3 regions of the Granulicatella elegans genome follow, and region 1 is predicted to be linked to each of the others. Evidence: riboswitches for the same ligand, from Rfam matches in the RefSeq annotation. Region 1 holds a riboswitch; each other region holds the start of a gene.
What was found. Region 1 has a riboswitch for thiamine pyrophosphate ahead of LK443_RS08345 (ECF transporter S component). Riboswitches for the same ligand answer to the same signal wherever they lie in the genome.
Positions count from the first base shown of each region.

Region 2: linked by a shared signal. The riboswitch ahead of thiT (energy-coupled thiamine transporter ThiT) and the one ahead of LK443_RS08345 (ECF transporter S component) in region 1 are both predicted to bind thiamine pyrophosphate.
Region 3: linked by a shared signal. The riboswitch ahead of LK443_RS02640 (hypothetical protein) and the one ahead of LK443_RS08345 (ECF transporter S component) in region 1 are both predicted to bind thiamine pyrophosphate.

Region 1 is NZ_CP085953.1:1,677,488-1,688,066, reverse strand. Features, by position in the region: gene LK443_RS08370 (16S rRNA (uracil(1498)-N(3))-methyltransferase) at 1-638, shown strand, start outside; partial or broken gene LK443_RS08365 (RelA/SpoT family protein) at 755-2,972, shown strand; gene dtd (D-aminoacyl-tRNA deacylase) at 2,999-3,445, shown strand; gene LK443_RS08355 (universal stress protein) at 3,714-4,172, opposite strand; RNA gene ssrS (6S RNA) at 4,288-4,478, opposite strand; TPP riboswitch at 4,622-4,711, shown strand; gene LK443_RS08345 (ECF transporter S component) at 4,867-5,424, shown strand; gene LK443_RS08340 (ABC transporter ATP-binding protein) at 5,428-6,783, shown strand; gene LK443_RS08335 (energy-coupling factor transporter transmembrane component T) at 6,767-7,420, shown strand; gene tenA (thiaminase II) at 7,425-8,093, shown strand; gene thiW (energy coupling factor transporter S component ThiW) at 8,107-8,637, shown strand; gene LK443_RS08320 (hydroxyethylthiazole kinase) at 8,622-9,449, shown strand; gene thiE (thiamine phosphate synthase) at 9,433-10,086, shown strand; gene thiD (bifunctional hydroxymethylpyrimidine kinase/phosphomethylpyrimidine kinase) at 10,079-10,579, shown strand, end outside.
Region 2 is NZ_CP085953.1:246,802-257,380, forward strand. Features, by position in the region: gene LK443_RS01305 (FAD:protein FMN transferase) at 1-593, opposite strand, end outside; gene LK443_RS01310 (FMN-binding protein) at 722-1,246, opposite strand; gene LK443_RS01315 (polyprenyl synthetase family protein) at 1,480-2,457, opposite strand; gene LK443_RS01320 (NAD(P)/FAD-dependent oxidoreductase) at 2,514-4,430, opposite strand; gene LK443_RS01325 (Gx transporter family protein) at 4,559-5,080, opposite strand; gene LK443_RS01330 (lipid II:glycine glycyltransferase FemX) at 5,215-6,516, opposite strand; gene glnA (type I glutamate--ammonia ligase) at 6,651-7,985, opposite strand; gene LK443_RS01340 (MerR family transcriptional regulator) at 7,998-8,363, opposite strand; gene thiT (energy-coupled thiamine transporter ThiT) at 8,811-9,362, opposite strand; TPP riboswitch at 9,404-9,498, opposite strand; gene merR (Hg(II)-responsive transcriptional regulator) at 9,813-10,205, shown strand; gene merA (mercury(II) reductase) at 10,234-10,579, shown strand, end outside.
Region 3 is NZ_CP085953.1:510,853-521,431, reverse strand. Features, by position in the region: gene LK443_RS02655 (CPBP family intramembrane glutamic endopeptidase) at 1-454, shown strand, start outside; gene LK443_RS02650 (sensor histidine kinase) at 451-1,581, shown strand; gene LK443_RS02645 (response regulator) at 1,574-2,227, shown strand; TPP riboswitch at 2,288-2,377, shown strand; gene LK443_RS02640 (hypothetical protein) at 2,685-2,903, shown strand; gene LK443_RS02635 (hypothetical protein) at 2,972-3,184, shown strand; gene LK443_RS02630 (hypothetical protein) at 3,253-3,708, shown strand; gene LK443_RS02625 (metal ABC transporter ATP-binding protein) at 3,863-4,567, shown strand; gene LK443_RS02620 (metal ABC transporter permease) at 4,516-5,331, shown strand; gene LK443_RS02615 (AEC family transporter) at 5,452-6,408, shown strand; gene purR (pur operon repressor) at 6,635-7,474, opposite strand; gene yidA (sugar-phosphatase) at 7,737-8,561, opposite strand; gene LK443_RS02600 (HD domain-containing protein) at 8,692-10,044, opposite strand; gene LK443_RS02595 (lipoate--protein ligase family protein) at 10,080-10,475, opposite strand; gene LK443_RS02590 (lipoyl protein ligase domain-containing protein) at 10,472-10,579, opposite strand, start outside.

The DNA of each region.
Region 1 (10,579 bases):
GTGAAATTGTAGATGAACAAGAACAATTATATATTGCAAAAATGACACAACTATCCCCATTCGAGTTAACCATTGAAGAGCATAAAGAACAACAGGTGGAATTACCGATTGAAGTTACGATTTTTGTAGGACTTTCTAAAGGAGATAAATTAGAGACGATTGTTCAAAAAGCAACAGAACTAGGGGTTCATACAATTGTTCCCGTAGAAATGAAACGGAATATGGTCAAATGGACAAAAGATAAATCGCAAAAGAAAATTGAAAGATTACAAAAAATTGCTCAAGAAGCAGCAGAACAATCTCACCGACTACATGTTCCGAAAGTATTAGACTTGATGACATTAAAAGAAAGTGTCGACTTAGCGAAGCAATCGACAAAAGCATTAGTCGCTTTTGAAGAAGTTGCTAAACAAGGGGAAGCAGCAGTATTCGTTCAAACATTGACTTCATTAAAAAAAGGAGATTCAATTGCCTTTTATTTTGGTCCGGAAGGTGGATTTGATGTTCAAGAAATTGAGTACTTAAATAGCCAGGAAGTACATTCTTGTGCCTTAGGTCCAAGAATTTTAAGAGCTGAAACAGCACCCATGTATGCACTAGCTACATTATCTTATCATTTCGAGCTTTTAAAAGTTTAGAAATAGTTGACGGAAGGCAAAGAAAGAGATAGGATATGTATTAACTAAAGTTAAGAAAACAGTAACAAAAATCATTTTTATACGGTTACTGTAATGAATTAAGGGGAAAAACGTATATGTCAAAAAATAAAAATTATACGGCTGAAGATGTTGTTTCACTTTGTCGTGAATATATGAATGAAAAAAGTATTCAGTTCATAGAAAAAGCCATTGAATATGCAACTTATGCCCATAAAGATCAAGTAAGAAAATCTGGCGAAGCATATATTGTTCACCCAATTCAAGTAGCTGGAATTTTAGCAGAATTGCGATTAGATCCAGATACAATTGCAACAGGATTTTTGCATGATGTTGTAGAAGATACAGGATTTACCATCGATGACATTGATTATGTTTTTGGCAAAGATGTTGCATTTTTAGTAGATGGTGTTACAAAACTAGGGAAAATTAAATATAAATCTCATGAAGAACAACAAGCAGAAAATCATCGTAAAATGTTATTAGCAATGGCGAACGATTTAAGGGTTATTATGGTAAAACTAGCTGACCGTTTACATAATTTAAGAACCTTAAAATTCCATAAACCAGAAAAACAACGCATGATTGCCAATGAAACATTGGAGATTTATGCACCTTTAGCCCATCGACTAGGGATGAATAAAATTAAGTGGGAATTAGAAGATACTTCATTAAGATATTTAAACCCACAACAATATTATCGTATTGTTCAATTAATGGATTCAAAACGAGATGAACGTGAAGCATATATTCATGAAACCGTGGTAAATATTGAAGAAGCTACACAAGAATTAGAAATCGAAGCTGAAATTTATGGTAGACCAAAACACATTTATTCGATTTATCGTAAAATGAAAGATAAAAAGAAAGAGTTTAATGAAATCTATGATTTATTAGCGATTCGTGTTTTAGTCAATAGTATTCGTGATTGTTATGCAGTTGTAGGGGCAATTCATACGAAATGGAAACCAATGCCGCGTCGTTTTAAAGATTATATTGCAATGCCAAAGGCAAATATGTATCAATCGATTCATACAACTGTTATTGGACCAGAAGGTAAACCGGTAGAAATTCAAATTCGTACATTTGAAATGCATGCTGTTGCAGAATACGGGGTTGCAGCTCACTGGGCGTATAAAGAAGGAAATACTCAAAAAGTATCCAATGATCCACTTCAAAAACAATTAGATTGGTTTAAAGATTTAATTGAATTGCAAGATGATTCAAAAGATGCGAATGACTTTATGAATAGTGTGAAGGAAGATATTTTTGGAGATAAAGTGTATGTTTTTACTCCAAAAGGAGATGTTTCTGAATTACCATTAGGTTCTGGACCATTAGATTTTGCTTACAATATTCATACCGAAGTTGGAAATAAAACGGTCGGTGCAAAAGTTAATAATAAAATTGTACCATTAAATTATCAGTTAAAAACAGGAGACATTGTAGAAGTATTAACTTCTGCGAATTCATTTGGTCCTTCAAGAGACTGGATTAATTTAGTCTTTACGACTCGTGCAAAAAATAAAATTCGTCGATTCTTTAAATTACAAAATCGTGAAGAAAGTATTCTTCGTGGACGTGATTTATTAGAAAAACAAATTGTTGATTTAGAATTTTCTCCAAAAGAATTTTTAACGAAGACACAATTAAAAGAAATTTTGAGCCGATTTAATTTTGCGAATGAAGATGATTTATTTGCTGGAATTGGATTTGGAGAAGTTTCTGTTCAAACAGTTGCGAATCGATTAACGGATAAAGCACGTCGAGAAATTGAAAAACAAAAAATGCAAGAAGAAGCATTTGAACAAATGTCTGAGAAAATTCAACGGAAAGATACTCAAAAAATGAGTATTAAACATGAAAATGGTGTTATTATTGAAGGCGTTAATAATTTATTAATTCGTTTAAGTCGTTGTTGTAATCCGGTTCCTGGGGATGAAATAGTTGGATATATTACAAAGGGGCGTGGTATTTCTGTCCATCGTAAAGATTGTCCGAATGTTAAAGTTCAACAAGATCAACAAACTCGTTTAATTGATGTAGAATGGGAAGATACAGGAAATTCTAAGCAACAATATGATACGGAATTAGTCGTTGAAGGATACAATCGTAATGGTTTATTGAATGAGGGTATTAAATGTTATCAATAGTATTACGAAATCTTTAAATTCTGTGAATGGGAAAGTGAATTCTAATAAGATGGCTACGATTACGGTTAATATTGGGATTCATAATACGGAGCAATTAGAGTTTATTGTGAAGAAGATTAATCAAATTCCTGATGTTTATAGTGTTCGTCGTGTGATTTCATAATCGGATGCGAGAAAGAGGGAAGAGTTATGAGAGTTGTTTTACAGCGTGTTTCTCATGCGAGTGTTACAGTTGAGAAGAAAGTCATTGGAAAGATTCAACGTGGTTTTCTTTTATTAGTGGGTGTAACGCATGATGATGCAAAAGAAGATATGGAATATCTTGTTCGTAAGATTGTTCAGATGCGAATTTTTGAAGATGAAGAGGGTAAGTTGAATCGTAGTATTCAGGATATTGGCGGTGAGATTTTATCGGTTTCGCAGTTTACTTTATATGCGGATACGAGGAAGGGGAATCGTCCTTCGTTTTCAAAGGCGGCTCCTGGGGATGTTGCGCTTGAGATGTTTGAGCAGTTTAATGGTTTGTTAAGAGATACTGGGATTCCTGTTGAGACGGGTCAGTTTGGTGCGGATATGAAAGTAGAGTTACTAAATGACGGACCAGTGACAATCCAGTTGGATTCAAAAAACCGTTAATGGAGAGTAATAGAAAAAGAGAACAAAAAAGACTTACAATTGTAATAGCTTGGACGCCAGCAGCTTCGCGAAGCGAATCTCATGGCTAAAAATCGAGCCTAAGGTCTCGATTACGCGAGCTATTACGAGAAGTCTTTTTTGTTCTCTTTTTCTATACTTTTTAAGTGTCACTCATGTAAGTTGCGTTGAAAACTATATTGCATAAAAATTAAAACAGGGAAGTTCCTTGTTAATAGGAGAGTCTTTCCTGTTTTTTATTTTTATACTTTTATTGACGTTGGTTTTCTAGGTCGGTGCGAACTACTAAGACGTCGCAACTGGCGTTTCTGATGACATATTCTGATACAGAACCGATAAATAGTCGTTCGACTGCGTTTAGTCCTGTAGCACCCATCATAATTAAATCAATTTGATAATCTTTTGGAATATTTTTAGAAATATAAACTTTTGGTGAACCATATTCTAAAACAAAATCGATATCATTAAAATCATGTTCTTGGGCATACTGACGATATTCTTGGAATAAATTTTCTGTTTGTCTTTGAATTTCTTCATTAAAATTTCCTTCGAAACCAGTAGGAGTTTGAAGGACTCGTGTATCAATAATATGAGCAATTAAAACTTGAGCACGATTTCTTTTAGCGACCTCAATTGCTTTTTCAAAAGCTAATCTAGCTTCATTAGATCCATCTACCGGAACTAAAATTTTTGAATATTCATGGAACATAACAATCACTCCTTCATCTTTATATCTTTATTATACCACTCTGAAATAGTTTTTAAAGGGGTTTCATAAAGAAAAAACCACTCGAAAGAGTGGTCCAAAGTAAAAACTTTATTGATAGATTTCCGGTGATGCCGTTTGATGTATTTGATAGTTTTGAACCCGCATTCTAAGCAGGTGGGCTTCTATGAGTTACTTCTTAACTTCCAAGTGCAATGGCTTGTTATCCATAACAACAACCTGAATCCCTAAATAGTCATTAATTGTTCGGTCAACACATAGTAAATACCGCGCACATCTCAGATTTCTATGTCACTATAGTAGCACTCATTAGGAAAAAAATCAACCCTAAATTTGATAGCGTTTACTTACGTCTGAAGCGTAAATGTTTTTTAAGCAGATAAGTTGAAATTGATTTCAAATATGATATGATAAAAGAAAATTTAATAAAACCAAAACATTTGGGGTGCCAATTGGCTGAGATTATACCCATTGAACCTGATCTGGATAGTACCAGCGAAGGAAAATGTGGAATGTTACAATAGTAATGTTTTCTAATGATTTGTTTGCTCGATATAAAAGATAGTGTTTTTAGGCTGTTTTGATGTCGGAAGTCAAAGATTTAGTTTCCATTGCTTATGTTCATTATGTTAGTGAATGAGCCTCCTTTTGTTTTGAAAACGAAGGGAGTTTTTTTATGGAAAAATGGAGTTTGAAGGATGTCATTTTAATGGCATTATTAGCGTTTCTTTTTGGGGGCGTATTTATGGGAGCAGGATTTTTGTATGTCGCATTGGAAGTGGCATTAACGCCTGGAGGGTATCAACCTTTTGCGAATGAAATTTTATTTGGATTATGGACGATGGCTGCTCCAATGATTGGGGTACTGTTGAAGAAAAAGGGAAGTTCGACTCTTGGAGAAATGTTAGCTGCTTTAGCTGAAATGTTAATGGGTTCTCATTTTGGAGTTGGTGTCTTAGTTTCTGGATTTGTACAAGGTTTAGGAACAGAAGTTGGATTTTTTGCAACGGGTTATAAGCGATATGATACTTTTTCACTTACATTAGGTGCGATTGGTACAGTTGTCTTTAGCTTTCTTTATGAGTATTTTAAATTAGGATATGGCGCTTATTCTTTAGGATTTTTAGTGGCATTAATTGTTGTTCGTTTTATTTCTGTTTTTGTTTTTGGTGTAGTATTTGTAAAAATTGTAATGAACTTATTAGAAAAAGTAAAAGCTACAAGAGGAAATTAATCAATGAATGGAATCACTTTAGAAGGTGTCAGTGTTTGGCAAGGGAAAACTAACATTCTTCATCAACTTCATTGCCAAATAGAAATGGGCGAATTCATTTTATTAACAGGAGATACGGGGAGTGGAAAATCAACTCTGTTTCAATTTTTATCAGGCATTAAACCGATGGTTTTTGAAGGTCAATGTTCCTTGTTAGGAAAAGATATTTCTTCCATGACACCTGTTCAAAGAGCAACAATTGCCGGAACTGTATTCCAAAAAGCTTATCGTCAATTTACGATGAAAAATTTACGGAGCGAATTAACGTTTACTCTTGAAAACTTAGGGTATGATTTTGAAGAAATTCAAGATCGAATTCATCACGTTACGATGGATACAGTAACCCAACATTTATTAGATCGACCTTTTGTTCAATTATCTGGAGGGGAGCAACAACGTTCTACGATTGCAGTTTTATTAGCAATGGATGTACCAATTTTATTATTAGATGAGCCATTTGCTAGTGTTGACGAGAATAGTAGACGTTCCTTAATGAAATTATTATTTGAGCTTTCTAAAAAAGGAAAATTAGTTATTGTCAGTGATCATGATACAAATGGTTACAGCGAATATGTTAGTCGTGTATTACATATTCATGAAGGGAGTTTGCAGACGGTTCCGATTAGTACCTTGTCGAATCATTCAATGATTCCATTAGAACAAGTCGGAGCTTCTACAGAGAAGTTTTTTACCTTTCAAAATGTTATAAAAGAAGGTTTATGGTCGATTCCACAGTTTTCTTTAGAAAAAGGGATTACGACGTTAACGGGAGATAATGGTGTTGGAAAATCAACTTTACTCAGAGCGATGGTTCAATTGTCCAAAGTAAAGGGTAATTTTTTGTATGAAGGGCAAAAAATCACAAAGAGAAATCGTTCCAAATGGTTAACGCTGACTGTTCAAGAAGCGATGCATCAATTTGTTACTTTAATGCCAAAGGATGAATTAAATTTTGGAATGAAGAGATTTGTTCATACTCAAGAATGGCAAGAACGAATACTCACAGAAACTCCATTAGGTTCAAAATTGGATACAAGTTTGATGTATTTAAGTGGTGGAGAACAAAAGCTGATTCAGCTAATCTGTATGCTAAGTTTGGAGATTCCATTTTTATTATTGGATGAACCTTTTACTGGCTTAGATAAAAAAAGTTGCCAATTGATGGGAGAATGGATGAAGTGGAATCAACAAACACATGAACAACAATTATTAGTCGTTTCTCATCGATTAGCCCCTCTAGAAGGTGTGAGTCAGCATCATATTCAAATTACTGAACAGACATTGAAAAAAGGGGGAATTCAAGATGGAAAAACAGTCTAAAAGTTTAGCGTTTTCTCTTTTTCTAATTATAGTGACGATTGAATTATCGTTTGTTCCTTCGAATGTCTTAAATATTTTTGTATTAGTGGTTGGATTCTTGTATCTTCTTTGGAAAAAGCAGTGGGGCGTTATTGGTGCGACCATCATTGTTCCATTATTTCCAGCGATTGGGAGTTATTGGTCAATCCGTGTTCAAGGAATTCATCTAGAGTTAGCTTCAGTGATGTTTACAAGAACATTTGCATTTGCTTTATTAGGATTTCTATTAGCCTTTAGTGTGGATTTGGAAGAATTATTATTAGTCTTGGAGCAAAAAGGTCTTCCTCCTCATTTTGTCTATGGTTTATTAGTGATTATTCATGCTTTTCCATATATTCGAAGAGAAGTTGTGCAAATGAAGGAAGCGAGTCAATTAAGAGGCCGTCCTTTATATTTTTGGTCAAGCTTGTATTATATTAAGGTCATTTTTACAGCTTATCACTTACAAGAGCAATATGAACAAGCGATGATTAGCCATGGATTTGATGAAAAAGGAAAACGAATACCATCGATTATTTGGAAAAATGATGGTAAAGCTTTGAGATGGATGATTTTATTATTTGTAGTAGGAAATAGTATTGGATGGTTATGGAGGTAGGAAAATGACATTTACAGAAAAAGCCATGGAAGTTTCTAAACGTTATTGGCAAGGAAGTTTTGAGCATCCATTTGTAACTGGTTTACAAGATGGGACATTAGGTGATTCGATATTTCGTTATTATTTATTACAAGATCGTTATTATTTAGAACATTTTAGTAAATTATATCAAATCATTTCTGATGCATCTGATGATGCAGAAGTCAAAGAATTGATGAGACGCAATTCTGAACATTTAGCACAAGGAGAACAATTAATTCGAGAAGAATTTTTTAAAGAATTGGGAATCGATGAAGAAGAAATCAAAAATACACCGATTGCTCCAACTGCTTATCATTATGTATCGCATTTGTATCGACAATTAACAGAAAAAAATGTTGTTGTAGCTTGTGCAGGAATGTTACCTTGTCCGTGGTTATATCAAGCCATTGGGGAACAATTAATGAAACAAGGTTCCCCTCATGAAATGTATCAACGATGGATTATGACGTATGCGGGTGAAGATAGTAAAGAAGCCGTTCAATATGAATGTGGTATTATCGAACGATTGTATGAAGAAGCAACAGAACAAACAAAAAAAGAAATGATAGAGGCATTTTATCGTAGTTGCCAATTTGAGTACCTATTTTGGGAAATGGCATATACACACGAAATGTGGAAATTAGAAGGCTAGGAAGGTTAGAAAAATGAATAGAAATAAAAAATTGATGTTTTTAGCAATGATGGTAGCGTTAGATGTGGTGTTATCCCCATTAATGCGTATTGAAGGAATGGCACCAATGTCTAGTACGATTAATGTCATTGCAGCAATGTTAATGGGACCAGTATACGGAGTAGCTATGGCATTTTTAACAGCGATTCTACGTATGACTTTATTAGCAATTCCACCTTTAGCATTAACAGGTGCAGTATTTGGAGCGTTATTAGCTGGGATTGGAGCAAGAATGACTAAGAAAATCTATGGAGCGATGATTGGTGAATTTATTGGAACAGGATTAATTGGTTCTTTATTATCTTATCCTGTAATGGTTTGGTTTACTGGAACAACAACTGGTTTATTCTGGTTTGTTTATACACCACGTTTTTGTGGGGGAGCGATGATTGGTTCAACGATTGCTTGGTTAGTTTGGGCAAAATTAAAAAACGTATCAACTATCCAACGTATTCAAAAATTATTTGCGCCAACTAAGGAATGTCCATTATGCGAAAAGTTTTAGAAAAAGTATTTCCTTTACAACGTCCTCTGATTCATTGCATCACGAATGGGATTACAAAGGAATTAGTGGCAAATGTATTATTATATGTAGGGGCAAAACCAATTATGGCAGAAGATGAACGAGAAATTGAATCGGTTATTCAAGTTTCATCCGCCGTATTGCTAAATATAGGACATTTAACAGAACAAAAAGAAGCTTGCATTATAAAAGCCGCAAAACTTGCGAATACTTATCAAAAACAAATTGTCGTAGATGCTGTTGGAATAGTAGGGCTATCCAATCGTCTTACTTTAGTACAAAGTTTATTAGACATTGGTGTTACCGTTGTAAAGGGAAATATTTCAGAAATGAGACGATTAGCTGGACTAAAAAGTAGTGCCAAAGGTGTCGATAGTGCTAAGGAAGACCAAAGTTTGATGGAATTAAAAGAATTGGCTTACGCATTAAGAAAGTTAGCTCAAACTTACCCTCAAACAGTTTTTCTAGCAACAGGTGAACAAGACTTAGTCGTTACTGATTCAAACTGTTTTTGCCTAAAAAATGGAGTGAATTCTTTAGAATTATTCACCGGTACAGGAGATGTAGTGGGAGCTTTAATTACAGGTGGTTTAGGAAGTGGAATTAAACCACTAGAAGCGACGATTGGAGCGATTACTTATTTTAATGTATGTGGAGAAAAAGCGAGCGGGGTACTCCAGAAAGGAATGGAAAGTTTTCGTATCGAAACTTGTAATCAATTATCCAAACTATACGAAGAAAATTGGCAAGAAATGTTAAAAATGGAGGATTGGACAAATGAAGAACTTAGATAAAACATTATCCCTTTATTTAGTAACGGCTCGTTATGATTGGAAAGAGGAAGACTTCTTGAAAAAAGTAGAAGAAGCTTGTAGGTCTGGTGTGACTCTTGTGCAATTAAGAGAAAAAGAATGTACTACAAGAGAATATTTTGAATTAGCAAAAAAAGTTAAGACTATAACAGACAAGTATCACATTCCTCTTATGATTGATGATCGAGTGGATGTTTGTTTAGCAGTGGATGCTAGTGGAGTGCATATTGGAGCAGATGAACTGCCTGTTGAAGTGGTACGAAAACTCATTGGTAAAGACAAAATTCTAGGAGTTACAGCTAAAACAGTTGAACGCGCATTAGAAGCAGAACAACATGGAGCGGATTATTTAGGAGTAGGAGCTATTTATCCAACTACGACAAAGGTGATTACTCAACCAACATCTATTGCTACTCTTCGGGAAATTGCCACAACAGTATCGATTCCAATCGTAGCCATTGGTGGTATTAAAGAAGACAATATGGAACCTTTAAAAGGGACAGGGATTGCAGGTGTTGCTATTGTCAGTGAGATTATGAAAGCTAAAGATATCAAAGAAAAATGTTACTGTCTAAGAAAAAAAGTAACGGAAATTTTAGGAGGGGAAGCAAATGAGTAATGAAACCATTCAAGTAGTGACTATTGCTGGATCAGATTCAGGAGGCGGAGCAGGAGCTCAAGCGGATTTAAAAACATTTCAAGCTCGAGAAGTTTTTGGAATGAGTATTTTTGTAGCTTTAACAGCGCAAAATACTTTAGGAGTACAAGCAGTTCATGAAGTACCTAGTGCATTCATTGATGCACAATTTCAATCATTAGCAAGTGATTTTCATATTCGTGCAGCAAAAACAGGAATGTTAGCAGATAGCCGAGTCGTTCGTACTGTAGTAGAAAATTATAAAAAAGTAAATTTTGGTCCATTAATTGTGGATCCTGTAATGATTGCTAAAGGCGGACATCCATTATTACAACCAGAAGCGATTGAAACGATTAAAAAAGAATTATTACCAATTGCCACAGTATGTACACCAAATTTACCAGAAGCGGAAGAATTAATTGGCAAGAAAATCTTAACAGAAAAAGATATGATGCAAGCAGCTGATGTATTACAA
Region 2 (10,579 bases), 460 kb from region 1:
ATGAACCCTTTCGCAATTCCACCTAAATCTAGTAACATTCCTTTTTGAGTTAGAAAGACACTTTTTTCTTCATCATTTAAAACGACATTTTTATAATTCACTAAAGGTAGTGCATCATCAATTTCTTTTTGGGATGGTTTTCTAGCATCTGGGAATCCAATTCTCCATAAGCTTGTTAGAGGACCTACTGTAATATCAAAACTACCATCAAATTCCTCACTATAAGCTAGACCTTGTTTAATGACATCATATACTTCATCGCTGACTACAACCGCATGATCTCCTGCCGCCTCATTAATCACATCTACTTCAGAACCACTCGCATTCACTGTAATTCGAGCTTCCAAATCTTTCACCATTGTAAATGCGCGCGTTAATAATTCTTCAGTATTTGGATGATAAACAGATAACGCTACTGCAGTCCCTAGTAAAAAATCTGTTTTCTTAACAGGAGACTTAATAATTTCTCTAGGTGTTTTCACGGAAGCTGATGAAACAACTTCTACTTTTTGAACTTTCTTTTGTTGGCAACTCACTAATCCAATTGAACTTAAAGCAAGAGTTGTTACCAACAACCATTTATTGATTTTCATATTTCTCTCCTTAAATGTATAAATTCCATTCAAATAGTCTACTAAATTTTTCACAATAACTCAAGCCAAACTCCTGTTTCCCAAAAACAAAAAACCGAGCCTAAGCCCGGTTCATCGTCAAATTGAAATTAGCCTTGAGGTGCTGCCACCTTAATTTCTTTAGTGTCACCTTTTTGAGCTGCTTCAATTAATTTATTTGCATATTCTACAAATGAAGTGTGTGCATGTGTTGCTCCTGCAACTACTTCAACATCTGATGGAGTTTGTTTTTGTACTAAACCAACATTGTATGCTTTGAAGTATTCAGCTGGTCCAACTTTAACTTTATCTTTCATTTGTTTTTCATAAGCTTCATCTTCTGATTTACGTTTGCCATCTTTATTTAAGTTGTCATAATCTGAAGAAGTGATTTTGCCACCTTCAACTACGATTGTAAATTCTACATGCCAACCACGTTTGTCAGTTTCAGATACTAATTTGTAAGTACCATCTTTTAATTCTCCTGAAGCAGTAGATTTTGCTGCTTGAGTAGTTGCTGCTGTTGTAGTTGCAGTAGATGAAGTTGTTGATTTAGAACCTCCACCACATGCAGTTAATACAACTACTGATGATAATAAAACAGCTGCTGTTGCTAATGATTTTTTGATTGTCATTTGATTCATCCTTTTCTATTTAATTTTAGAATTTAGTAAATCCTTTTGGTATTATTATACCATGTTCCATTTTCTTTGCAAACTTAAACTGAAAGAACCATTTATCAGGCCCTATCTTCTACATCTCCCCAAAATTTCTATACGATCGACATCTTCTATTTTCAAGATGCCTCTTATACAATAAAACTCCAATCAACAGTCTATGCCACTATCAATTGGAGTTTATTTTACGATTACATCGTGCGTTCTAATAATTGTTTCGTTAATTGCGTTACTGTTGCCTTCATATCACTTTCAGGCAAACGTTCAATTTGAGACAACGCTTGTTTCGTATATTGCATTGCTAATTGTTGTGCTTTTTGCAGCCCACCAGAATCATGCACTAATTTCCTTAGTACCAATCTTTCTTCTTCAGAAATTTCTTGTTTTTTTTCTAGCAAAGGAATAATCTTTTGAGAGTTATTTTCCATTGCATAAATTAGCGGCGCTGTATAAATCCCTTGCGCAACATCTTCTAGAACAGGTTTTCCAAATTCTTGAGGAGTTACTTGATAATCTAAGATGTCATCTAAAATTTGAAACGCCATGCCAATTTGCTGACCAATTTTCTTTGCTCTGAGTGCATCATCCATTTCTCCTAATGTTGCGCCCATATAACAACTAATCATGAATAACTGGGCTGTCTTTCCCTCAATTCGTTTCAAATATTCTTGAAGTCCTAAATCATAGCGATAACAATTTCTCATTTGAGCTAATTCGCCTTCTAGAACTCGAGCCATACCATTTGTTGGAAGGACAATCCCTTCTAAATCTTTCACATATTCTGATAAGAGTTTATAACAACTCGTTAAAATAAAATCTCCTGCATAAATTGCTACACGATTTCCATAACGAGAGTTAATCGTTTTTTGACCTCTTCTCATATCCGCTTCATCAATCACATCATCATGGAGTAATGTTGCAACATGTAACAGTTCTAACGCCGCTGCAACGGCTCTTACTTGTTGCTGTTTCCCATTGTTACTCCAATTAGCAAATAATGTTAGATACGCTGGACGAATCATTTTCCCACCTTGTTGTAGCATCGTTACAATTGCTTGATGAATAGCTTGATCTTCCATTTCAACACTGTCTAACATTAACTGACGAATAGCTGATAATTCTTGTTTTAAAAACGGGTATTCATTCCACATTGAATGAATCATTTCCATAATTTTTTCTCCAATCACTATAGACAAAAAGCCGGCAAAGCCGACTTTTATCTTATTTAACGTTCTTGTTTATCTGCACCGAAACCATAAATATGTTTCGAAGTTCCATACCACCATTTACCAGCAGTTTTTTGGAACCATGGAATGAAGTAGTAATCTAAACCAAATGCACGTCCTGATCCGTTCATTAAAGCAATAGCTGCTGGGATAAACCACATATTTACCCAGTAGAACATACCTGACAATACAAATGTTGTGACTAATCCAACGGTTACTGCATTGACAATCCACGTTAAGAATCCAGCCATAATTGCTAAACCGATGGCTAATTCTACAAATGACATAATTGTTTGCATAACATGAGCTACTTCAACGTTTGGAATCATGATTTGCATAATTGAAGCAAACCAGTCTGGCATTTTATCTAATACCATCATTGGCTGTTCCCCATATGAATAGTTAAATCCAAATGAAGTTGCTACTTCCGCTACTGTTTGAGTTGCTGCTCCACTTGCTGCTGCTACTGTTTCAGCTGCTCCACTTGCTGCACTTGTTGGTTCAACTAACCAAGGGAATGGGAATGCTAAATGCGTTCCATCAATCCAACTATGTGCACCCCAAAGACCAAAGATTTTCTTCAATCCCTCGATTGTCCACATTCCACCATAGAATAAGCGTAATGGTAATGCCCAAAGAACATTCCCGTAACGAGATAAATGTCCACGGAAGATATTACGACGATCTTTAATGTGGAAGAATTCGTGGAATACATATTGAATGGCATAATATAATGAGAAGATTTCTAAGAAGTATTTGATATTTACTAAATGTTTCATCAACATTGCAAAGAATCCACTCAAGTGATATTTGCCCATTAAGAAGGCTACACCATAATGAGATCCAATTGAAACCATGAATCCATCATATTTCCCTTTATAAGCAACTTTTGCATCATTTTCTACATCTGCAATAATATTTTCCGCTGCTGTATGTCCAGTTTGTTCAGCTGCTTGAACGATTTGTGGAGTTGGACAATTTTCTTTATCAGGTTCTTCATAATAAGCTAAGTCCCCGATAGCATAAATGTATTCTTCTCCATCTACTTGCATGAATTCATTTACGACTAAACGACCTGCACGAGCAGATTTGAATCCAAATACTTCAGATTCAGTATTCGCTTTAACACCAGCTGTCCAGAATAATGAGTAAGTTGGAATAACAGTCCCGTCTACTAAACGAATGCTGTTTTCTTTTACTTCTTCAATTCCGTTGCCTTTAATCACTTTAATGCCACGGCTAGTCATGAATTTCTCAGCTTTAGCAGCATCTTTTTCATCCAACATATTTAAAATCGTTGGAACGGCTTCAACGATGTATAGTGAGAATTCACTTTCATCTAAGTTATATTGTTTTGCTAACACTGGAACCCAGTCCATAATTTCACCGACTAATTCTACCCCAGTAAATCCAGCACCACATACTGTAAATGTTAATAAAGCACGGCGTTTTGGAGTTACATGCTCTTTCGCTGCACGTTCTATACAGTGAATAATGTGTTCGCGCATTTTAATCGCATCTTCCATTGACCATAATGTAAATCCGTGTTCTTTCACACCTTGTACACCAAAGTCATTCGCTTCTCCGCCCATACCGATTACTAAATAATCATATCGGAAAGATTTATAAGTTGTTGATACAACTTTTTTAGTTTTATCTAAGCTTACTACTTTGTCTGTTACTAATTGAACATTTTTTGAACGAGCAAATAATTTTTGTAAATCATATTGAATTGATTCTGGTTCTACACGACCTCCAGCTACTTCATGTAACTCCGTCATGTATGTTAAATATGGATGTTTGTCAATTAATGTAATTGTAACATCTTTATCTTTTCTGAAATGACGTGATAATTTCTTCGTTGCTGCTACTCCTGCAAATCCTGCACCGATAACAACAATATTTTTTTTCGTCATTAGAAATCCCCTCTCATTTTATAAATTTTTCACTTAAGCATTATAGTATAAAATCCATGTTTTGTCTAATTTATTTTTAACTTTTCATAAATTTTTATAAATTTTCACAAATTTACATTTCCTGTTTTTCACGATAATTTTTTTAATATCTTCACATGATTTAATGCATAATTTGCCGCAATCCCAATCGCAATACCTGCAAAAATTCCTACAATCGACATGGCTGGTAAATATAAAAGTACTGTCCAAGATTTTGCGATAAAACTCGCAATCACTAATTGCCCAAAATTATGTAAGATTCCTCCTGTCGCACTCACACCAATCAGACTCACACGTTTTGGACCTAATTGTTTAATCAGTAACATTCCTAACAAACTAAACGTAGCACCAGCACTACTGTACAATAAAGTAGAGAAAGTCCCCCCTAACAAAGCTGCTAATAATGTTCTGAGTAACACTACTAATACCACTTCTTGTAAGGACAATGTATATAAACCGATGACCGTAATGATATTCGCAACTCCTAATTTAGCTCCTGGTGCAAACGCAAAAGGAAAAGGAATCGCTTGTTCTAGCAAACTCAAAATAATTCCTTGAGCTGTTAATAACGAAATAAATAACATTTTTTTCAACGTTAAATTTTGTTTCATTTATCTACCTCCTCTCTTCAAACTCGTCTTATAATTGTACCATAACTCTCAAAAATCTTAAAAAGATATCTAAAACCGAACACGAAAATGCCCCAAAAGCAGCTTTTATTCTTACTTTTGGGGCAGTACGCCAGTTATGAACGACGCATCAATAAATTTCTCTTCCATTCCATCACTTTTGGTGCAACATCTTGGAATATTGTAAACCAAAAGCGATTAATCGGTAAATCAAATTCTCCAATATACTCGACTAATATTGGGGCAAAAGACTGTTTGAATTTTGTAATACCCGTATGATCTTCCGCATTACTTGAAACACCAAACATATCATAGTGGCGAATACCTTTTTCATCATACAGTTGTTGCATAATCCATGTTTGCAAAGCTTTATTTGCATTTAAGCCTGCATCATCTGTAATATTCGCTCCATATAAATAATACGCCGTTTCTTTATACGTTGCGACAAATGCACCGCTTAAGACTTTTCCATTTGGATATTCTTTACATAACGCTTCTAACTCAACCACTTCTTGTTCATATTTTGAAATATTTTTCAACAAGCTTTCTCTTTGATTCAATAAATTAGCTCTCTTTTTCTCATTTTGAGTACTTTCAACTTGTGACGCAATTTTTTCCACCTCTGCTTTGGCTTGGTGAATTCTATTTTCTGTTGATTCTTTTGCGACATGATAATCAATTTTTGCAAAATATAAATCCATCATATCGTGAGTATGTAATGTTTCATAAATCGTTGTTAAATACTCTTTACTTCTCGCAATATATTGATCACGCTCAGCAGTAATACGATTTAACACTTCATAATCATCAATATCTTCGATACTCCCTTTATAACAAACAACTCCACGTTTTTGTGCCATTGTGACTTTATATCTTTCCTTAGAAGAGAAAGTGTCTAAAATCCCTTTCCCTTTATCTTCCAGTTCAACAATCATCGTCATTCTTGGTTGAATGCCATCAAAACCTAAATCTAGTGGCTGACTTACAAATCCTGATTCTAACAATAATTGACGAACGGATTCTTGATTGATTCCATCTTCTACAATTGAAAAGTCATTGCATCGTTCTCTCCACATAATTTCTGGGTCAATTTTCAACCCAAACACTCGTTTTTGTTTTAAATAAGCCTTCAAAGCTTGAATCACTTCTTTAAATTGTTCTGCATGATGATAATCCGTCACAATTCCTCTAGGAGCATACGCTAAATATCTTTTCACAACAGGAAGGGCACGATATAAAATCATCGTCGCTGCAACTGGTTCATCTTGATCATTCATCACAAAAAGAATGTCATTACTCCATTCTCCTCTTGTTTTCACTTCTCCCCATTCCGGAGTTTGAAAAAGAGTACAATTTCCTTGAGTTTGTAAAAACTCATGATATTCTGCAATAGAATTTCTCATATCTTTAATATACATCTCTAACTTCCTCTCACGTGTTGTCATTAAATAGTATGACACTTATATAGTGGATTGTCAAAAAATGTTGGAAGGGATGTTGTTGAATTTTTCCTTATAAAAAAACCGAGCTTTCGCTCGGCTTTTCTCATCTATTAAAACAGTTTTAAATATTGATCTAATTCCCATTGTGTGACTTGTGAACGATACGCTGCCCATTCGAATTTTTTCGCTTCTACAAAGTTGCTGTAAATATGTCCACCTAATGCATCTTTTACAACTGTGTCAGCTTTCAAGCAATCAATTGCTTCTGCTAAACTACTTGGAAGATCATCAATTCCTACTTCTTTTCTTTCAGCTGTTGTCATTGCATAAATATTGCGATCAACTGGATCAGGAACTGGTAATTTTTCACGAATTCCTTCTAAACCAGCACGTAAAATAGCTGCCATTGCTAAATAAGGATTTGCCACTGGATCCACACTTCTTAATTCGATACGAGTAGAAAGTCCTCTTGCTTCAGGAATACGAATTAATGGAGAACGGTTTTGAGCTGACCATGCAATATATACAGGCGCTTCATATCCTGGCACTAAACGTTTATAAGAGTTGACTGTAGGATTACAAATCGCTGTTAAAGCTTTCGCATGTTTCATAACACCTGCAATGAAATAACGACAACTATCACTTACTCCATGTTCATCCGTTGGGTCATAGAAAGCATTATTCCCTTCTTTATCAAATAATGATAAATTGAAGTGCATTCCACTTCCTGCAATTCCAAACACTGGTTTTGGCATAAAGGTTGCATGCAATCCATGTTTGCGTGCAATTGTTTTGACGACTAATTTAAAGGTTTGAATATTATCACAGGCTGCTACTGCAGGAGCATATTTCCAGTCAATTTCATGTTGACCTGGTGCTACTTCATGGTGACTGGCTTCAATGTCAAATCCAATTTTTTCTAATTCTAGTACAATTTCACGACGACATTCTTCTCCTAAATCGACTGGAGCTAAATCGAAGTAACTTCCTTGGTCATTTCCTTCAAGCGTTGGTTCTCCATTTTCATCTAATTTGAATAAGAAGAACTCTGGCTCTGGTCCTAAGTTAAAATTAGAAAATCCTAAGTCTTCCATTTCTTCTAAAATACGTTTTAAGTTTGAACGTGGATCTCCCGCAAATGGTGTTCCATCTGGTTTATATACATCACAAATTAATCGCGCGATTGTTCCGTGTTTACTACTCCATGGAAATACAACCCACGTATCTAAATCAGGATATAAGTACATATCACTTTCTTCAATACGAACAAAACCTTCAATAGATGAACCATCGAACATCATTTTATTCGATAATACTTTTTTTAATTGAGTAATTGGCACTTCCACATTTTTAATCGTTCCTAAAATATCCGTAAAAATCAAACGTAAATAGCGAACGTCCATTTCCTCAACTTGTTTTAAAATTTCTTCTTGTGTGATTGTCATCTTTCTCCACCCCTATAGTAATTTCTCTTGTCCAGATAATCTTCCAATATGCATAATTTCGTTATATAAAATTCGTCGAACGTCTTCATCCGTTAAACCATCATTTGATGAAGGTTTTTCTAACGGATTCTTTTTCACATTCGAATAAATTTTTTGAATCGCAACAATGGTCAATCCATCTGCCAAGTAGTCTTTGATTTCTAATAATCGATCTACATCGTTTAACGAATACATTCTACGATTAGTGTCTGAACGTTCCGGTGAAACTAAACGTTGTTCTTCATAGTAGCGAATTTGTCTTGCTGTTAAATCCGTTAATTTCATGACTGTTCCTATTGGAAACACTGCTAAAGAACGTCGTAATTCCTTTTCTCCCATCGTCAAACACCTCTCTTATCCTATATGATAGCTGTATTGTAAAAATAACGCACATAAAAGTCAAGGATTCTCTTACTTTTTATGTTATATTTTCTAACATGATTTTCTTTTCAATAAAAAAGACTAGGTTTCCCCATCCTTTCCATTTCGTTATTAGTTTTCAGTTCCCAAAACTTCTTTAATTAATGCTAATTTTGCCCATTGTTATTCTTCAGTTAAGATATTTCCTTCTTCAGTGGAAGCAAATCCACATTGAGTACTTAATGATAATCTCTCTAATGGAATATATTGGATCGCTTCTCTAACTAACGTAATGACATTGTAACTGACGGATCCGTTATTTTCACACACTAATTTAATATCGATATCTATAGTTTTTAACTATGTTAAAATGCTAAAAAAACTCTTATAGAACATCCATTCTACAAGAGTCTTTCTATATGCAACTTATTTTTCTTTATAAATTTTTGGAGATTTCAATAATAAAATTGCTACCACAATTGTTACAATGAGCGTTTGCAATCCAGCAACTCCATTAACAGTGAAAGAATACCAATATGGAGATACTCCTTCTGGTGCATATTTCCCCCAGAATAAAAATCCTGCTACAAAATGCCAAAAATAGCGAATACCAACACCGATGATCGAAGAAATAAAAATATAAACAATTGCTAACGCTTGTTTTTCACTACGAATAGCAGATTGGAATTGATGATGAAGTAATCCAGCAAATCCCATCACTCCAAACGCAACAATATATTCTAAAAGTACTTGAGAGAATGACAAGTAAACAACTTTTCCAAGCACAAAATGTAAGATTCCCCACACTAGACCTGAAAATAGCGCTGGATACAATCCTCTACGCAACGCGAACACTACTAAAACAATCGCACCAAACGATGGAGAAAACCATCCCATAAAATGAGGAATAAATGATAACGCCATCGCTAAAGCTGCAACAATTGCTCCCTCCACCCATGCAATTCTTTTGATTGACATAAAAAAGCCTCCTTGTTTTTTTACAAAGAGACCCTGTTGCAGACAATAATTCATACAATCCCTACGCACGTATTAACGTAACAGGTTCTAAGAGTTTGTAAACACATCTCAGCCAACGGCACCTCTTTGTATCTTTTTTTGAAATATGAATTTAGTATACGCCCTTATAAAGATAGTTTCAACACTGATTTCTTCATAAACAGTCTATTTTCTTGAAATTTCCTTAATTTTTATAGGTCTTCGGAATATATAGTGGAATTACTTTCTTAATAGTTTAAAAACAACTGGTGTTTAAATCGGATTTTCTGGTGGGATGTTAGGATAATCAATAGTATTATATAAAAGTATCAATCACATACGAGTGATACTTTAGGAAAAAAATAAAATAGTCCAATTTACTTGACCGTGTACTATGGTACATGGTTTATAATATTCAGGGGGTGAAATAAGATGATTTATCGCATTAGTGAGTTTGCAGATAAATGTGGAGTTAATAAAGAAACGATCAGATATTACGAGCGAAAAAATTTATTACAAGAACCTCACCGAACGGAAGCTGGTTATCGGATATATTCATATGATGACGTTAAGCGTGTTGGGTTTATTAAACGAATACAGGAACTTGGTTTCTCTTTAAGCGAGATTTATAAATTACTTGGTGTTGTAGATAAAGATGAAGTTCGTTGTCAAGATATGTTCGAATTTGTTTCTAAAAAACAAAAGGAAGTGCAAAAACAAATAGAGGATTTAAAACGAATTGAAACTATGTTAGACGACTTAAAACAACGATGTCCAGATGAAAAGAAATTACATTCGTGTCCAATAATAGAAACATTAACATGAGAGATTAATTAACGAAAGGAGCTTTTTTATGAATAAATTTAAGGTAAACATTTCAGGAATGACTTGTACGGGTTGTGAAAAACACGTAGAATCAGCACTTGAAAAGATAGGTGCTAAAAATATTGAGTCTAGTTATCGTCGTGGTGAAGCAGTATTTGAACTGCCCGATGATATTGAGGTTGAAAGTGCAATAAAGGCGATTGATGAAGCAAATTACCAAGCCGGAGAAATTGAAGAAGTATCATCACTAGAAAACGTGGCGTTAATTAATGAAGACAATTATGACCTTCTTATTATTGGTTCTGGTGCTGCTGCCTTTTCTTCGGCAATTAAAGCTATAGAATACGGTGCAAAAGTTGGAATGATTGAGCGTG
Region 3 (10,579 bases), 720 kb from region 1:
ATTTGTTCGCGATATTGCGATTGGTTATGTAGTTCGAGTTGTACTGACTATGTTTGTAGCTCTTGTTGTTCCATTACAGCAAACAGATAATCAAGCTAATATTGAATCATTATTAAATTCTACATCTCTTGTATTAATGCTAATCTTAACCTGTGTGGTTGCACCGATTGTGGAAGAATTAGTATTTAGGGAAGCGATTATTGGAGCTTTTAAAGATAAAATGAATTCTTGGATTTTAACGGGAATTTCTATTTTCTTTTTTGTTTTACTGCATTCGATTTCAAATAGTGGTGGAATTGATTGGAATGCTGCTTTGATGTATGTTCCGTTAACGATTCCTTTAGTCGGAATGTATCGCTATTATGAGGATAATGTTGCGGCATCCATGTTAATGCATTTTGTAAGTAATAGTGTTGCGATGATTTTTTTAGTAGCTAGAGGGTTCCTAGCATGAAAATGATTCAAGAAAATCAATTAAAATTTTTAATTCGCTATGGCTTGTTAATAACAGCTCTTGTAGAGTGGGCATTATATCATCCAGTGAATGCTTATCACTTGCTTCTATTTCTTGTTATTGTTGTTGTAGCCCAATTAGATTATTATTCGATTCAATATCCTTGGGCAATTTTAGCTCAAGGAACAGCTATTTTGCTATTTTGTTATTTTACAGGGAATATTTTTATTACTTTAATGCTTTTATTATGTTTCGAAATTAGTTTTCGATTTTCATCTATGTATGCGATTATTCTTCAAGGGATGATTAGTCTAGTAGTTATTATATTAGGGATTAAGCAGCAACAATGGTGGGCGATTTCGGTAATGATTTTTGGAAATGTATTATTTTATTATGGTGCACAGCTTGTTTTAAAGTTAAATGACCAAGGAAATTTATTGAAAGAGCAAGAAAATCAATTGTTCGAGCAGAAAAAAGAATTGCAACAAGCCCAATATACAATGGGAACAATGAAGGAATTATATACTTTACAAGAGAGAAATCGTATTTCAAGAGAAATTCATGATTCAGTTGGACATAGTCTTTCAACGATTATTATTCAACTAGGAGCGATTAGTAAATTAAGTGAAGAAAATAGTCCACAAGTTTCTCAAATGAGCGCACAATTAAGAGAATTTGCAGTTAAAGGGTTACAAGAAGTGCGTACTGTAGTTCATGATTTAAAACCAGAACAATTAACGAAACAACAATTGAATGTAGCTTTAGAAGAATTTATTTATGAAACAAAACAACATAGTGGAGTGGAATTTGTATTTAGACAAAATAAGCCAACGATTCAACTTACTAAAGGGCAAGAGTTGACGATTTTTAGAGGAGTGCAGGAAGCAACGACAAATGCAATTCGTCATGGAAAAGCAACTAAAATTACGCTATTAATGATGTATTCTGCAAATGAACTCATTGTAACGATTATGGATAATGGAGTGGGCTCTTCAGCTATTTCACTAGAAGGCGGATTAAAAGTGTTAGAAGAGCGACTGCATGAACAACAAGCGCAATTAGAAATCAAAAATACTGAACAAGGATTTACAGTACAAATGAAATTGAAAGGAGAAACCAATGTCTGAAAAAATTAAAGTGATGCTAGTAGATGATGAGCAATTAATTCGTTCAGGTTTAAAAATTATGCTAGAAACTTATCCAGATATTGAAGTCATTCATCAAGCTGGAAATGGACGAGAAGCATTTGAATGTTGTAAAAAAGAAGTTCCAGATGTTGTATTAATGGATATTCATATGCCAGTAAGTACGGGAATTGAAGGAACTAAACTGATTAAAGAAGCTTATCCAGAAGTGAAGATTGTAATGGTGACAACCTTTCAAGATACAGAATATATTATAGAAGCGATGCAATATGGAGCTTCAGGTTATTTATTAAAAGATAGTAGTTATGAAGCTATTTATGATGGGATTAAAGTGGCTTTATCTGGAAAAGTAGTGATGGATGCGACAGTTTCTGAAAAATTAGTCATGCAACCAAAAGCACCGACTACTATCGAAAAAATGGATATTTCTTCATTCGGATTAACGGATAGAGAAATTGAATTGATTCGACTTGTATCTCAAGGGTTAAATAATAAAGAAATTTCAGAAGCATTATTTTTATCTGAAGGAACCGTTAAAAATAATATTAGTACAATTTTATCAAAATTAGCTTTGAGAGACCGTACGCAATTAGTAATTTTTGCTTACAATCATCATATTCATTCATAAAAGTAGTTTAGATAACTTTTCTTCTTAGAGGAAACATGCTATACTGAACTCAATTCAATAGAGAAGCATTTGGGGTGCCGAAAGGCTGAGATCATACCCATTGAACCTGTTCTGGATAATACCAGCGAAGGAAAATGACGATCAAGTATAGAAAAAGGGTAACTTACAGTTTTTAAACTAGTATTTTATTCCAATCTATGATTATGCGATGATTCCCTTTTTGTTTGTAATAACAAGAGGGGATTTTTATATAGTTTTAACGGATTGTTTCTGTTAACAGGAAACATGTGCTTTCGAATTGAAGTAAAACACCAAATTGTTGCCATCATTTTGGTGTGTTTTCCCTTTTTCTCCACTATCAGAGTTGTGCCTGAGAGTGGAGTTTCTCTTTTTAGGATATTAGTTAATTTTTACAGAAGATTCTGTACAATAACAGTAGAAATAAAGGAGGATCTTTATGAACAAGAAAACAGTTATTTCATTACTAACAACAGTCGCGTTAACAAGTCTTACTGCTGTACATGCAGAAGAAACTTCAAAACAAGGTTGGATTAAAGAAAATGATTTTTGGTATTATTTAAAATCTGATGGAAAAATAAGAGAGACAGAAGTTAAAAAAGCTAAAAGACAATTTGGCAATTCTCCTCAAACACAACAAGCTGAGAAAAAGCTTTAGAACAAGCGATTCAATGGTTAGAATCAGAAGATTCTATTACGATTAATGATTCTTATGTAAAATATTTAATGGAATATGGTTCTTCTTATAAAGGAAAAATTAAGGAAAATATTAAAAAATTAAAATCTTTAAGCGAAGAGTTACAAAAAGAAAATAAAAAGGATATAGGTAATATTTCTACTACTTTATTAGAAAAATATAATTTACGTACAATGCCTGAAGAAGTGAAACAATCTTTAAATCTTTACGCAGCTTCTTTAATGAATCCCGTTCGTCAATAAATGAAATTATCTCCTGTAAAAGTGACAGAAACAATGGTGATGATTTCAAAAAAATTGCGAAAGAATATATGAATGATGGTAGATTTGTTTTAGATGGAAAAGGTCATGATGCTCATGCTATTAATAAAGTAGTAGAGCAATATGGATTATTAACTTCTGGAGATAATGCGAAAGAAAAAGGAACTCAGTATTATGAAAGTGAAATTAGTATTGATTTCCAAAATAAAGATTATTTCAAAATTCGTACAGAAATAAGAGAATCTATTTTATTATTCTTATTAAATCATCAAGAAAATGTTTACGCTCAAAGTGTTGCTGGAGTAAATTCTGGAAAATCTTATAAAGATCAATATTTTGGTGTGGGATTAGGAGATTCTGGACATTTTATCTTTGTGGATGATTCTTATATTCAGAAAACAGGAAGTCTACCATTTAAAACGACAGAAATTTCTCAAAAAGTTCGTACAGATTATGAGCAAAAAGTGATCAAACGATTAAAAGATCATTTAGCAACTTTAAAATAAACAATTAAAAGTGGGCAATTGTCATTGCCTACTTTTTTGTCTATAAATTTCGTGAACAGTATCGTAAATTCTTGATTATTCGTACTAAAATATGCTATCCTAACAAACGTATATAAAAAAGAATTACTACGATTTAGAAAAGGAAGGAGTTAGCATGAGTTACGTTTCAGTTGAGAATTTATCATTTTCGTATGATAATGAACCCGTTTTAGAAAACATTAGTTTTACCGTTGAACCGGGAGAGTTTGTCATTTTAACAGGCGAAAATGGTGCAGCAAAATCCACTTTATTAAAAAATATTTTAGGATTATTAACTCCAAAACAAGGAAAAGCAACAATCGCAACCGTTAATACACAAGGAGAAACTTTATCGATTGGGTATGCCCCACAACAAATTTCTTCTTTTAATGTGGGATTTCCTTCAACCGTTTATGAATTAGTTGCTTCAGGTCGTTACCAACAAGGTCGCTGGTTTCAACGATTAGATCAAGAAGACCATGAACATATTGAAAAAGCCTTAAAATCTGTTGGAATGTGGGATGAACGTGATAAACGAATTGGAGAATTATCAGGTGGTCAAAAACAAAGAATTTGTTTAGCACGTATTTTTGCGACAGATCCAGACTTATTTGTATTAGATGAACCAACAGCAGGAATGGATAAAACAAGTAGAGAACGTTTCTATCATCTCTTACATCATAGTTGTGCCCATCATGGAAAAGCAATTTTAATGGTGACGCATGAAGAAGAAGATTTGGAACATTATGTGGATAAACATATTCATTTGATGAGAAAGGAGGATTCTCCATGGAGATGTTTTTCTATGGTTTCATGCAAAGAGCATTCATCACAGGATTAGCAATGGCGATGATTACGCCAATTTTGGGATTGTTTTTAATTTTAAGAAGACAGTCATTATTGGCAGATACATTATCGCATGTTTCCTTAGTGGGGGTTTCTCTAGGTTTATTATTAGGCTACAATCCTACCTTTATGACTTTGGTAGTGGTAGTTTTAGCAGCCATTGTATTAGAAGTAATTGGAAAATACTTTAAAGGTTATTCAGAAGTGAGCGTTGCGATATTAATGTCCGGTGGGATGGCAATTGCCTTAATTTTAATGAATTTCCAAAAAGGGCGTTCAACGATTAGTGTTGATCAATTTTTATTTGGTTCTATCGTGACGATTACACAACAACAAATGTGGTTGATGATTGCTTTAGCGATCATTGTGGTTGTGTTATATTTGATTTTTAGACGACCGTTATATGTTTTATCATTTGATGAAGATACGGCTTATACGGCAGGATTACCTGTTCGTTTAATGACACAAGTTTTCACGATGATTACGGGTGTAGTCATTTCTGTGATGATGCCAATTGCTGGAGCTTTATTAGTTTCAGCGGTAATCGTGTTACCAGCATCTATCGCAATTCGTTTAACGAGAAGTTTTACAGGAGTTATTGTGTCAGGTGTGTTCATTAGTATTTTTGGTATTTTTAGTGGATTAAGTATGTCTTATGAATTTGATACACCACCAGGTGCTACGATTACTTGTGTATTCTTAATTATTTTGGTAATTAGTTTATTTGCAACAATGATTAAAAATCAATTGAAGAAATAAAAGTGAAGTCTCGGAAAGTTTGTCTAACAGATTTTTCGAGATTTTTTATCTTTTATAGAATGTTGACAGGTAGAGGAAAAGCAGAGTATAGTGACTGTACGAAGAAATTGGAGGATTAAAATGTTAGGTGAAATCTTTTCAAGTATGGCAACGATTGTCATCATGATTAGTTTAGGATATGTATTACAAATAAAGGGATGGTTTGATAAAAATTTTTCATCCAGTATTGCTTCCCTTATTATTAAAATTGCTTTACCTGCTTCGATTATGATTTCTGTTTTAAGATTTATTTCAAGAGAAAAAATGATTGAATTTGTAGGAAGTTTAGGAATTCCACTTTTGAGTGTCATTATTGGATATTTTGTTGCTTGGATCATTGTTCAAGTCTTTCGTATTCCTAATGAACGTAAGGCAACGGTAATGAATACGATTGTTAATGCGAATACGATTTTTATGGGATTACCGTTAAATTTATCTTTATTTGGTGAAAAGGCTAGGCCTTATTTTTTAGTATATTATGTAGTGAATACTTTATCGACTTTTACAGTAGGAACCTATTTGTTTGCTTATTATAATCAGCAACATGTTGGAAAAGGAATTCAATGGGAGAGAATTTTCTCACCACCATTAATCGCTTTTTTAGGGAGTATGATTTGGGTATGGTTTGGGTGGACACTTCCTGAATTTTTGAATGATTCTCTGATTTATATAGGTAGTTTGGTAACTCCATTATCGTTAATGTATATTGGAATTCATTTGGCACAAGTGGGGCTGCGTTCGTTGACATTCGATGGTGATATGCGTTTATCGATATTTGGACGTTTTGTATTATTCCCAGCAATTCTTTTAACAATTCAAGTGGGAGTCATGCAGTTCTTTTCAATCGAATTACCAATGAAATTACAAGAAACGTTCTTCCTTCAATCAACGATTCCTACATTGGTGATTATGCCGTTATTGGCAACGGAGGAAAATGCGGACATTGATTTTGCGACATCAGCTGTTACGATTACGACTTTACTCTATATCGTGATTTTACCCGTATGGATGATGTTGTTTTCGATGGTGTTCCAGTAGAATGTAAAATTTAATGACGTAAAGTAAAAATAAACAGAAAAACTTCCCTTGAATAGCAAGGTCGCCAGCAGCCTCGTTTTGCGAGTCTCATGCCTAAAATTCGAGCCTTGGTTTCGAATTTCCCTTGTAAAATAAGCCACTTCCGTGGCTCATTTTACTGTTGCTATTAAAGGAAGTTTTTCTGTTATTTTGTGTTAATGGTTAATTCTTAATTCTTAATAGTTCATTAATGTGTTTCCTCTAAAAATGTATGTGTATCGAAGAAGTTGCCGAGTTCAGCTTTGATGTGTTGGTTTTCGGTGTTGATTTCTGTGATACGAATGATAGAAGAATAATCTTTTAATTGATGCCCTGAGACTCCTGATTCGCAGAAAACGACTGCCCCTACTGCATGAGAATCAAATTCTTTGATAAGGCTTCGCATCCCATTAATAGTACCACCGGCTTTTAGGAAGTCATCGACAATCAATACATTTGATCCACTAGGGAGAGTACGTTTGGATAATTCCATTTTTTCAACACGAGAAGATGAACCAGATACGTAATTAATACTTACAGTAGCTCCTTCTGTAATTTTAGAATCACGGCGAACGATAACAAATGGCACATTTAAATAATTGGCAACTGTTTGAGCAATTGGAACGCCTTTTGTGGCTACAGTCATAATGACATCAACTTTTTTATCTTCATAGGCAGAAGCAATCATTTTTCCTAAGTGATGAAGAACATCTGGTTTTCCTAGTAAATCAGATAAGTAAATATATCCACCAGGAAGTAGACGAGTTGAGTCATTCATCTGGTCACAAATTTTTTGTGCTGCTTCTAATGCTTGTCCTTTTTTTATTTTTGGAGTGAAAATCACGCCTCCTGCTGCTCCAGGAAGTGTATTAACAACACCAATTCCTTGGATTTCAAAGGTGCGTTTAATAATGGCAATATCTTCACTGATGGAAGACTTTGCAGATTGGTATAAATCTGTAAAACTTGTTAATGAAATCAATGTGTGAGGATTATCGAGTAATCGTTGTGTCATATCGATTAAACGTTCGCTTCTCTTTAATTTCATCGGTTAGCCTCCTTTAATTTGAATCAAAGCTTATAAGACAGCTCTGGCTGAAGATTGCTCCAGTAAAACTATTATACAGAAATTTACGAAAATTACAATAAAAAAATAAGACGAACATTCGTTAAAAATCGATTTTTCTTTCAAAAATTATTATTAATAATCGTGTTTTGTGAAGAGTTTCTTTTTGTTGAATTGTAATAAAACCCAAAGGAGAACGGAGAGTCTCCTTTGGTTTTTCGCTTTATTGTTCTTATTTTTTGAATTATAGAGAGTCCTCCGTATTTAATACGTGAGTTTCTACAGCTACTGCAACGCCATCTTCATCATTTATTGTTGTAATGAAGTTTGCAAGTTCTTTAATTTCGTCAATCGCATTTCCCATTGCAACGCCCATTCCTGCATATTCAATCATATCTCTATCGTTTTCTTGGTCTCCGATACACATGACTTCGCTGGCATCTAATCCTAATAGTTCTGCTAGTTTAGCGACAGCATGTCCTTTACTTGCTTGTGGGTGTAGAACTTCTAAGTAAACAGGCATACTACGAACGATATTATGGTTTTCTTTGAATGAGTCACTTAAATTTGGAATAAGATTTTCTAAAATTTCTGGTTCATCTACGAACATCATTTTTGAAAAAGTAGCATTTGGGTCAAATTGGTCTAGAGGTTGTTGTACAATCGGCATTCCAATAAGATCACGTTCCATATAAGAGTATTTTCCAATATTTGGAGTTGTTACATAAATATTTTTTTCATCGATTACATGATAGTGAACGCCGTATTGTTGATGGTAATCATCCATCTGTTTTAAATCATCCATCGTCATTCCAAAGCGTACTAAACTTTCTCCTGTTCCTGTTCTTTGAACAAGTGAACCATTATAAGTAATGACAAAATCACGATCATTGATTAAGTTTAGTTCTTTTAAATATCTTTGAACGCCTGGAAGTGGACGTCCTGTACAAAGAACAACATAGACGCCTTGTTCTTTTGCTTTTGTTAATGCTGCATGAACACGAGGTGTAATTTCGTGTTTTGAGTTAATCAAAGTTCCATCGATATCGATGGCAATTAATTTAATCATAGTTAGTCTCCTTTATTTTGTATCAGTTTCATTATATCATATTTTACAACTGAATGAAAAAGCACAAAAGACTTTCCTTTGTAGCTGAATTCTAAGTTGAGTTCGCTAGTTTAGAAAAGTCTTTGTAATATTATTTCATTTGATTTGAGTAGACATCAAGTTTTGAAGCTAGTTCTTGAAATTCTTGATAATCTTCGCTAAATAATTCGGATGTTCCTTCTGCAAACATTTCTCTTGGGAAGTATAAGCGTTCATCTCCACGCACTCTTCCAGAAATAGCTGATACAATCGAGCTGACAAGAGATAATTCGACCATATTGCCGTTTCGTTCCATTAATTCAATTTGCGTTCTTGGTTTTACGGAATCTGGACGATAGAAGTCATATGGCAGATCATAACTATTATTAATCGCAGTATAATACTCGGTATTATAACCAACATTTTGTACAAGTTCTTTCATACGTTCAATCGTTGCCATGTCATTGACATGATTAAATGGTACGGATTTAAAAGGTCTACGATTAATAAAACGATCGGCTAAATCGCTTAAAATCGCATCGTCTTCAATTTGCCAATGAGCAAAATAAGTGTTTAATACACTGTCATCTAGACGAAGGTAATCTTCTAATGTCCAATTTTTTTCAAAAAATGGTTTTAAGAAAGAGGCGGTATATTTTAATGGATGAGTCGATGAATGATAACACTCAGTAGCACGTTTTAATAAGTGATTTAACACAACTTCCATCCCTCTTGATACTGGATGGAAATAAACTTGCATATACATTTGATAACGGCTAACGACATAATCTTCTACGGCATGCATTCCTGAAAAGTTAAAGGCAATCCCACCTTTATAAGGACGAATCACACGTAAAATACGAGTTAAATCAAAAGTTCCATAATTTACTCCTGTGAAATAAGCATCTCGTAGTAAGTAATCCATTCTGTCAGCATCAATTTGACTAGAAATTAATTGAACGACTTGTGGATTTGGATGTTTCTTTTGAATGACACTGGCTACTTCTTCCGGGAAAGTAGGAGAGACTGTTTTTAAAATTTTGTTCACTTCTGTGTCTGGTGACAAAATAATATCAATCGTAATTTGTTCATGATTTGTATCGAAAATTTTCTCAAAAGCATGAGAATAAGGGCCATGTCCGATATCGTGTAAAAGAGCGGCACATAGGACAACGAGTCGATTAGAGTCATCCCATAATCCATCTTCTGGGGTTGTAGAAGGGTAGTTTCGAACAAATTTGTCGCAAATTCTTCTAGCAATTTCATAGACGCCTAGTGAATGAGAAAAGCGGGAATGTTCAGCCGTATGGAAGGTGAACATAGAAGCACCAGTTTGTTTAATTCGGCGTAATCGTTGCATTTCTCGGCTATTAATTAAGTCTAAAATAACACGGTGTTGAACGTGAATGTAGTTATGAACAGGGTCACGTAATACTTTTTCACGGGATAGTTCTTCAATATACATCAATCTTTTCCTCCTTATATTATCTGGAGTTATCGTTAAACTTTTCGAAGGTTTAAACGCTCCATGGCTTTTTGATAACTTGCTTCCGTTGCAAAATTAATTTCTGATTCTAATAATTCGCATTGCCCATCTAATAGAGCTGTTAAAATGCGTTCTTTGACTTCTTGTACCGTTAGTGTTAAGTCTAATAATTGTGATATATTTGCCATACTATTGGCGTTAACAGTTGGATAATGCCAACGAGTTTCTTCTCTCTTAATGCTTTTTTCATAATAATCATGGATTAAGTTTCCACGTTCTTCTTGATTTCCATTAATGCTAAGATAAATAGAGACGCAAATAGAATTTTTGAAACGTCTCTGCGCAATTCCAGCGAATTTCTTTCCTTGGATACTTAAATCATAGTCTCCTGGACAATAGGAATCACTCACTTCAAAGGCTTGGATTTTTTTTTTCCAATGGCTTCTGGAAAGGCACGTGTAATGAGTTCTTGCATCCATTCATAGACTTGAGCAATCGTAGCGTTTTGTCTAGA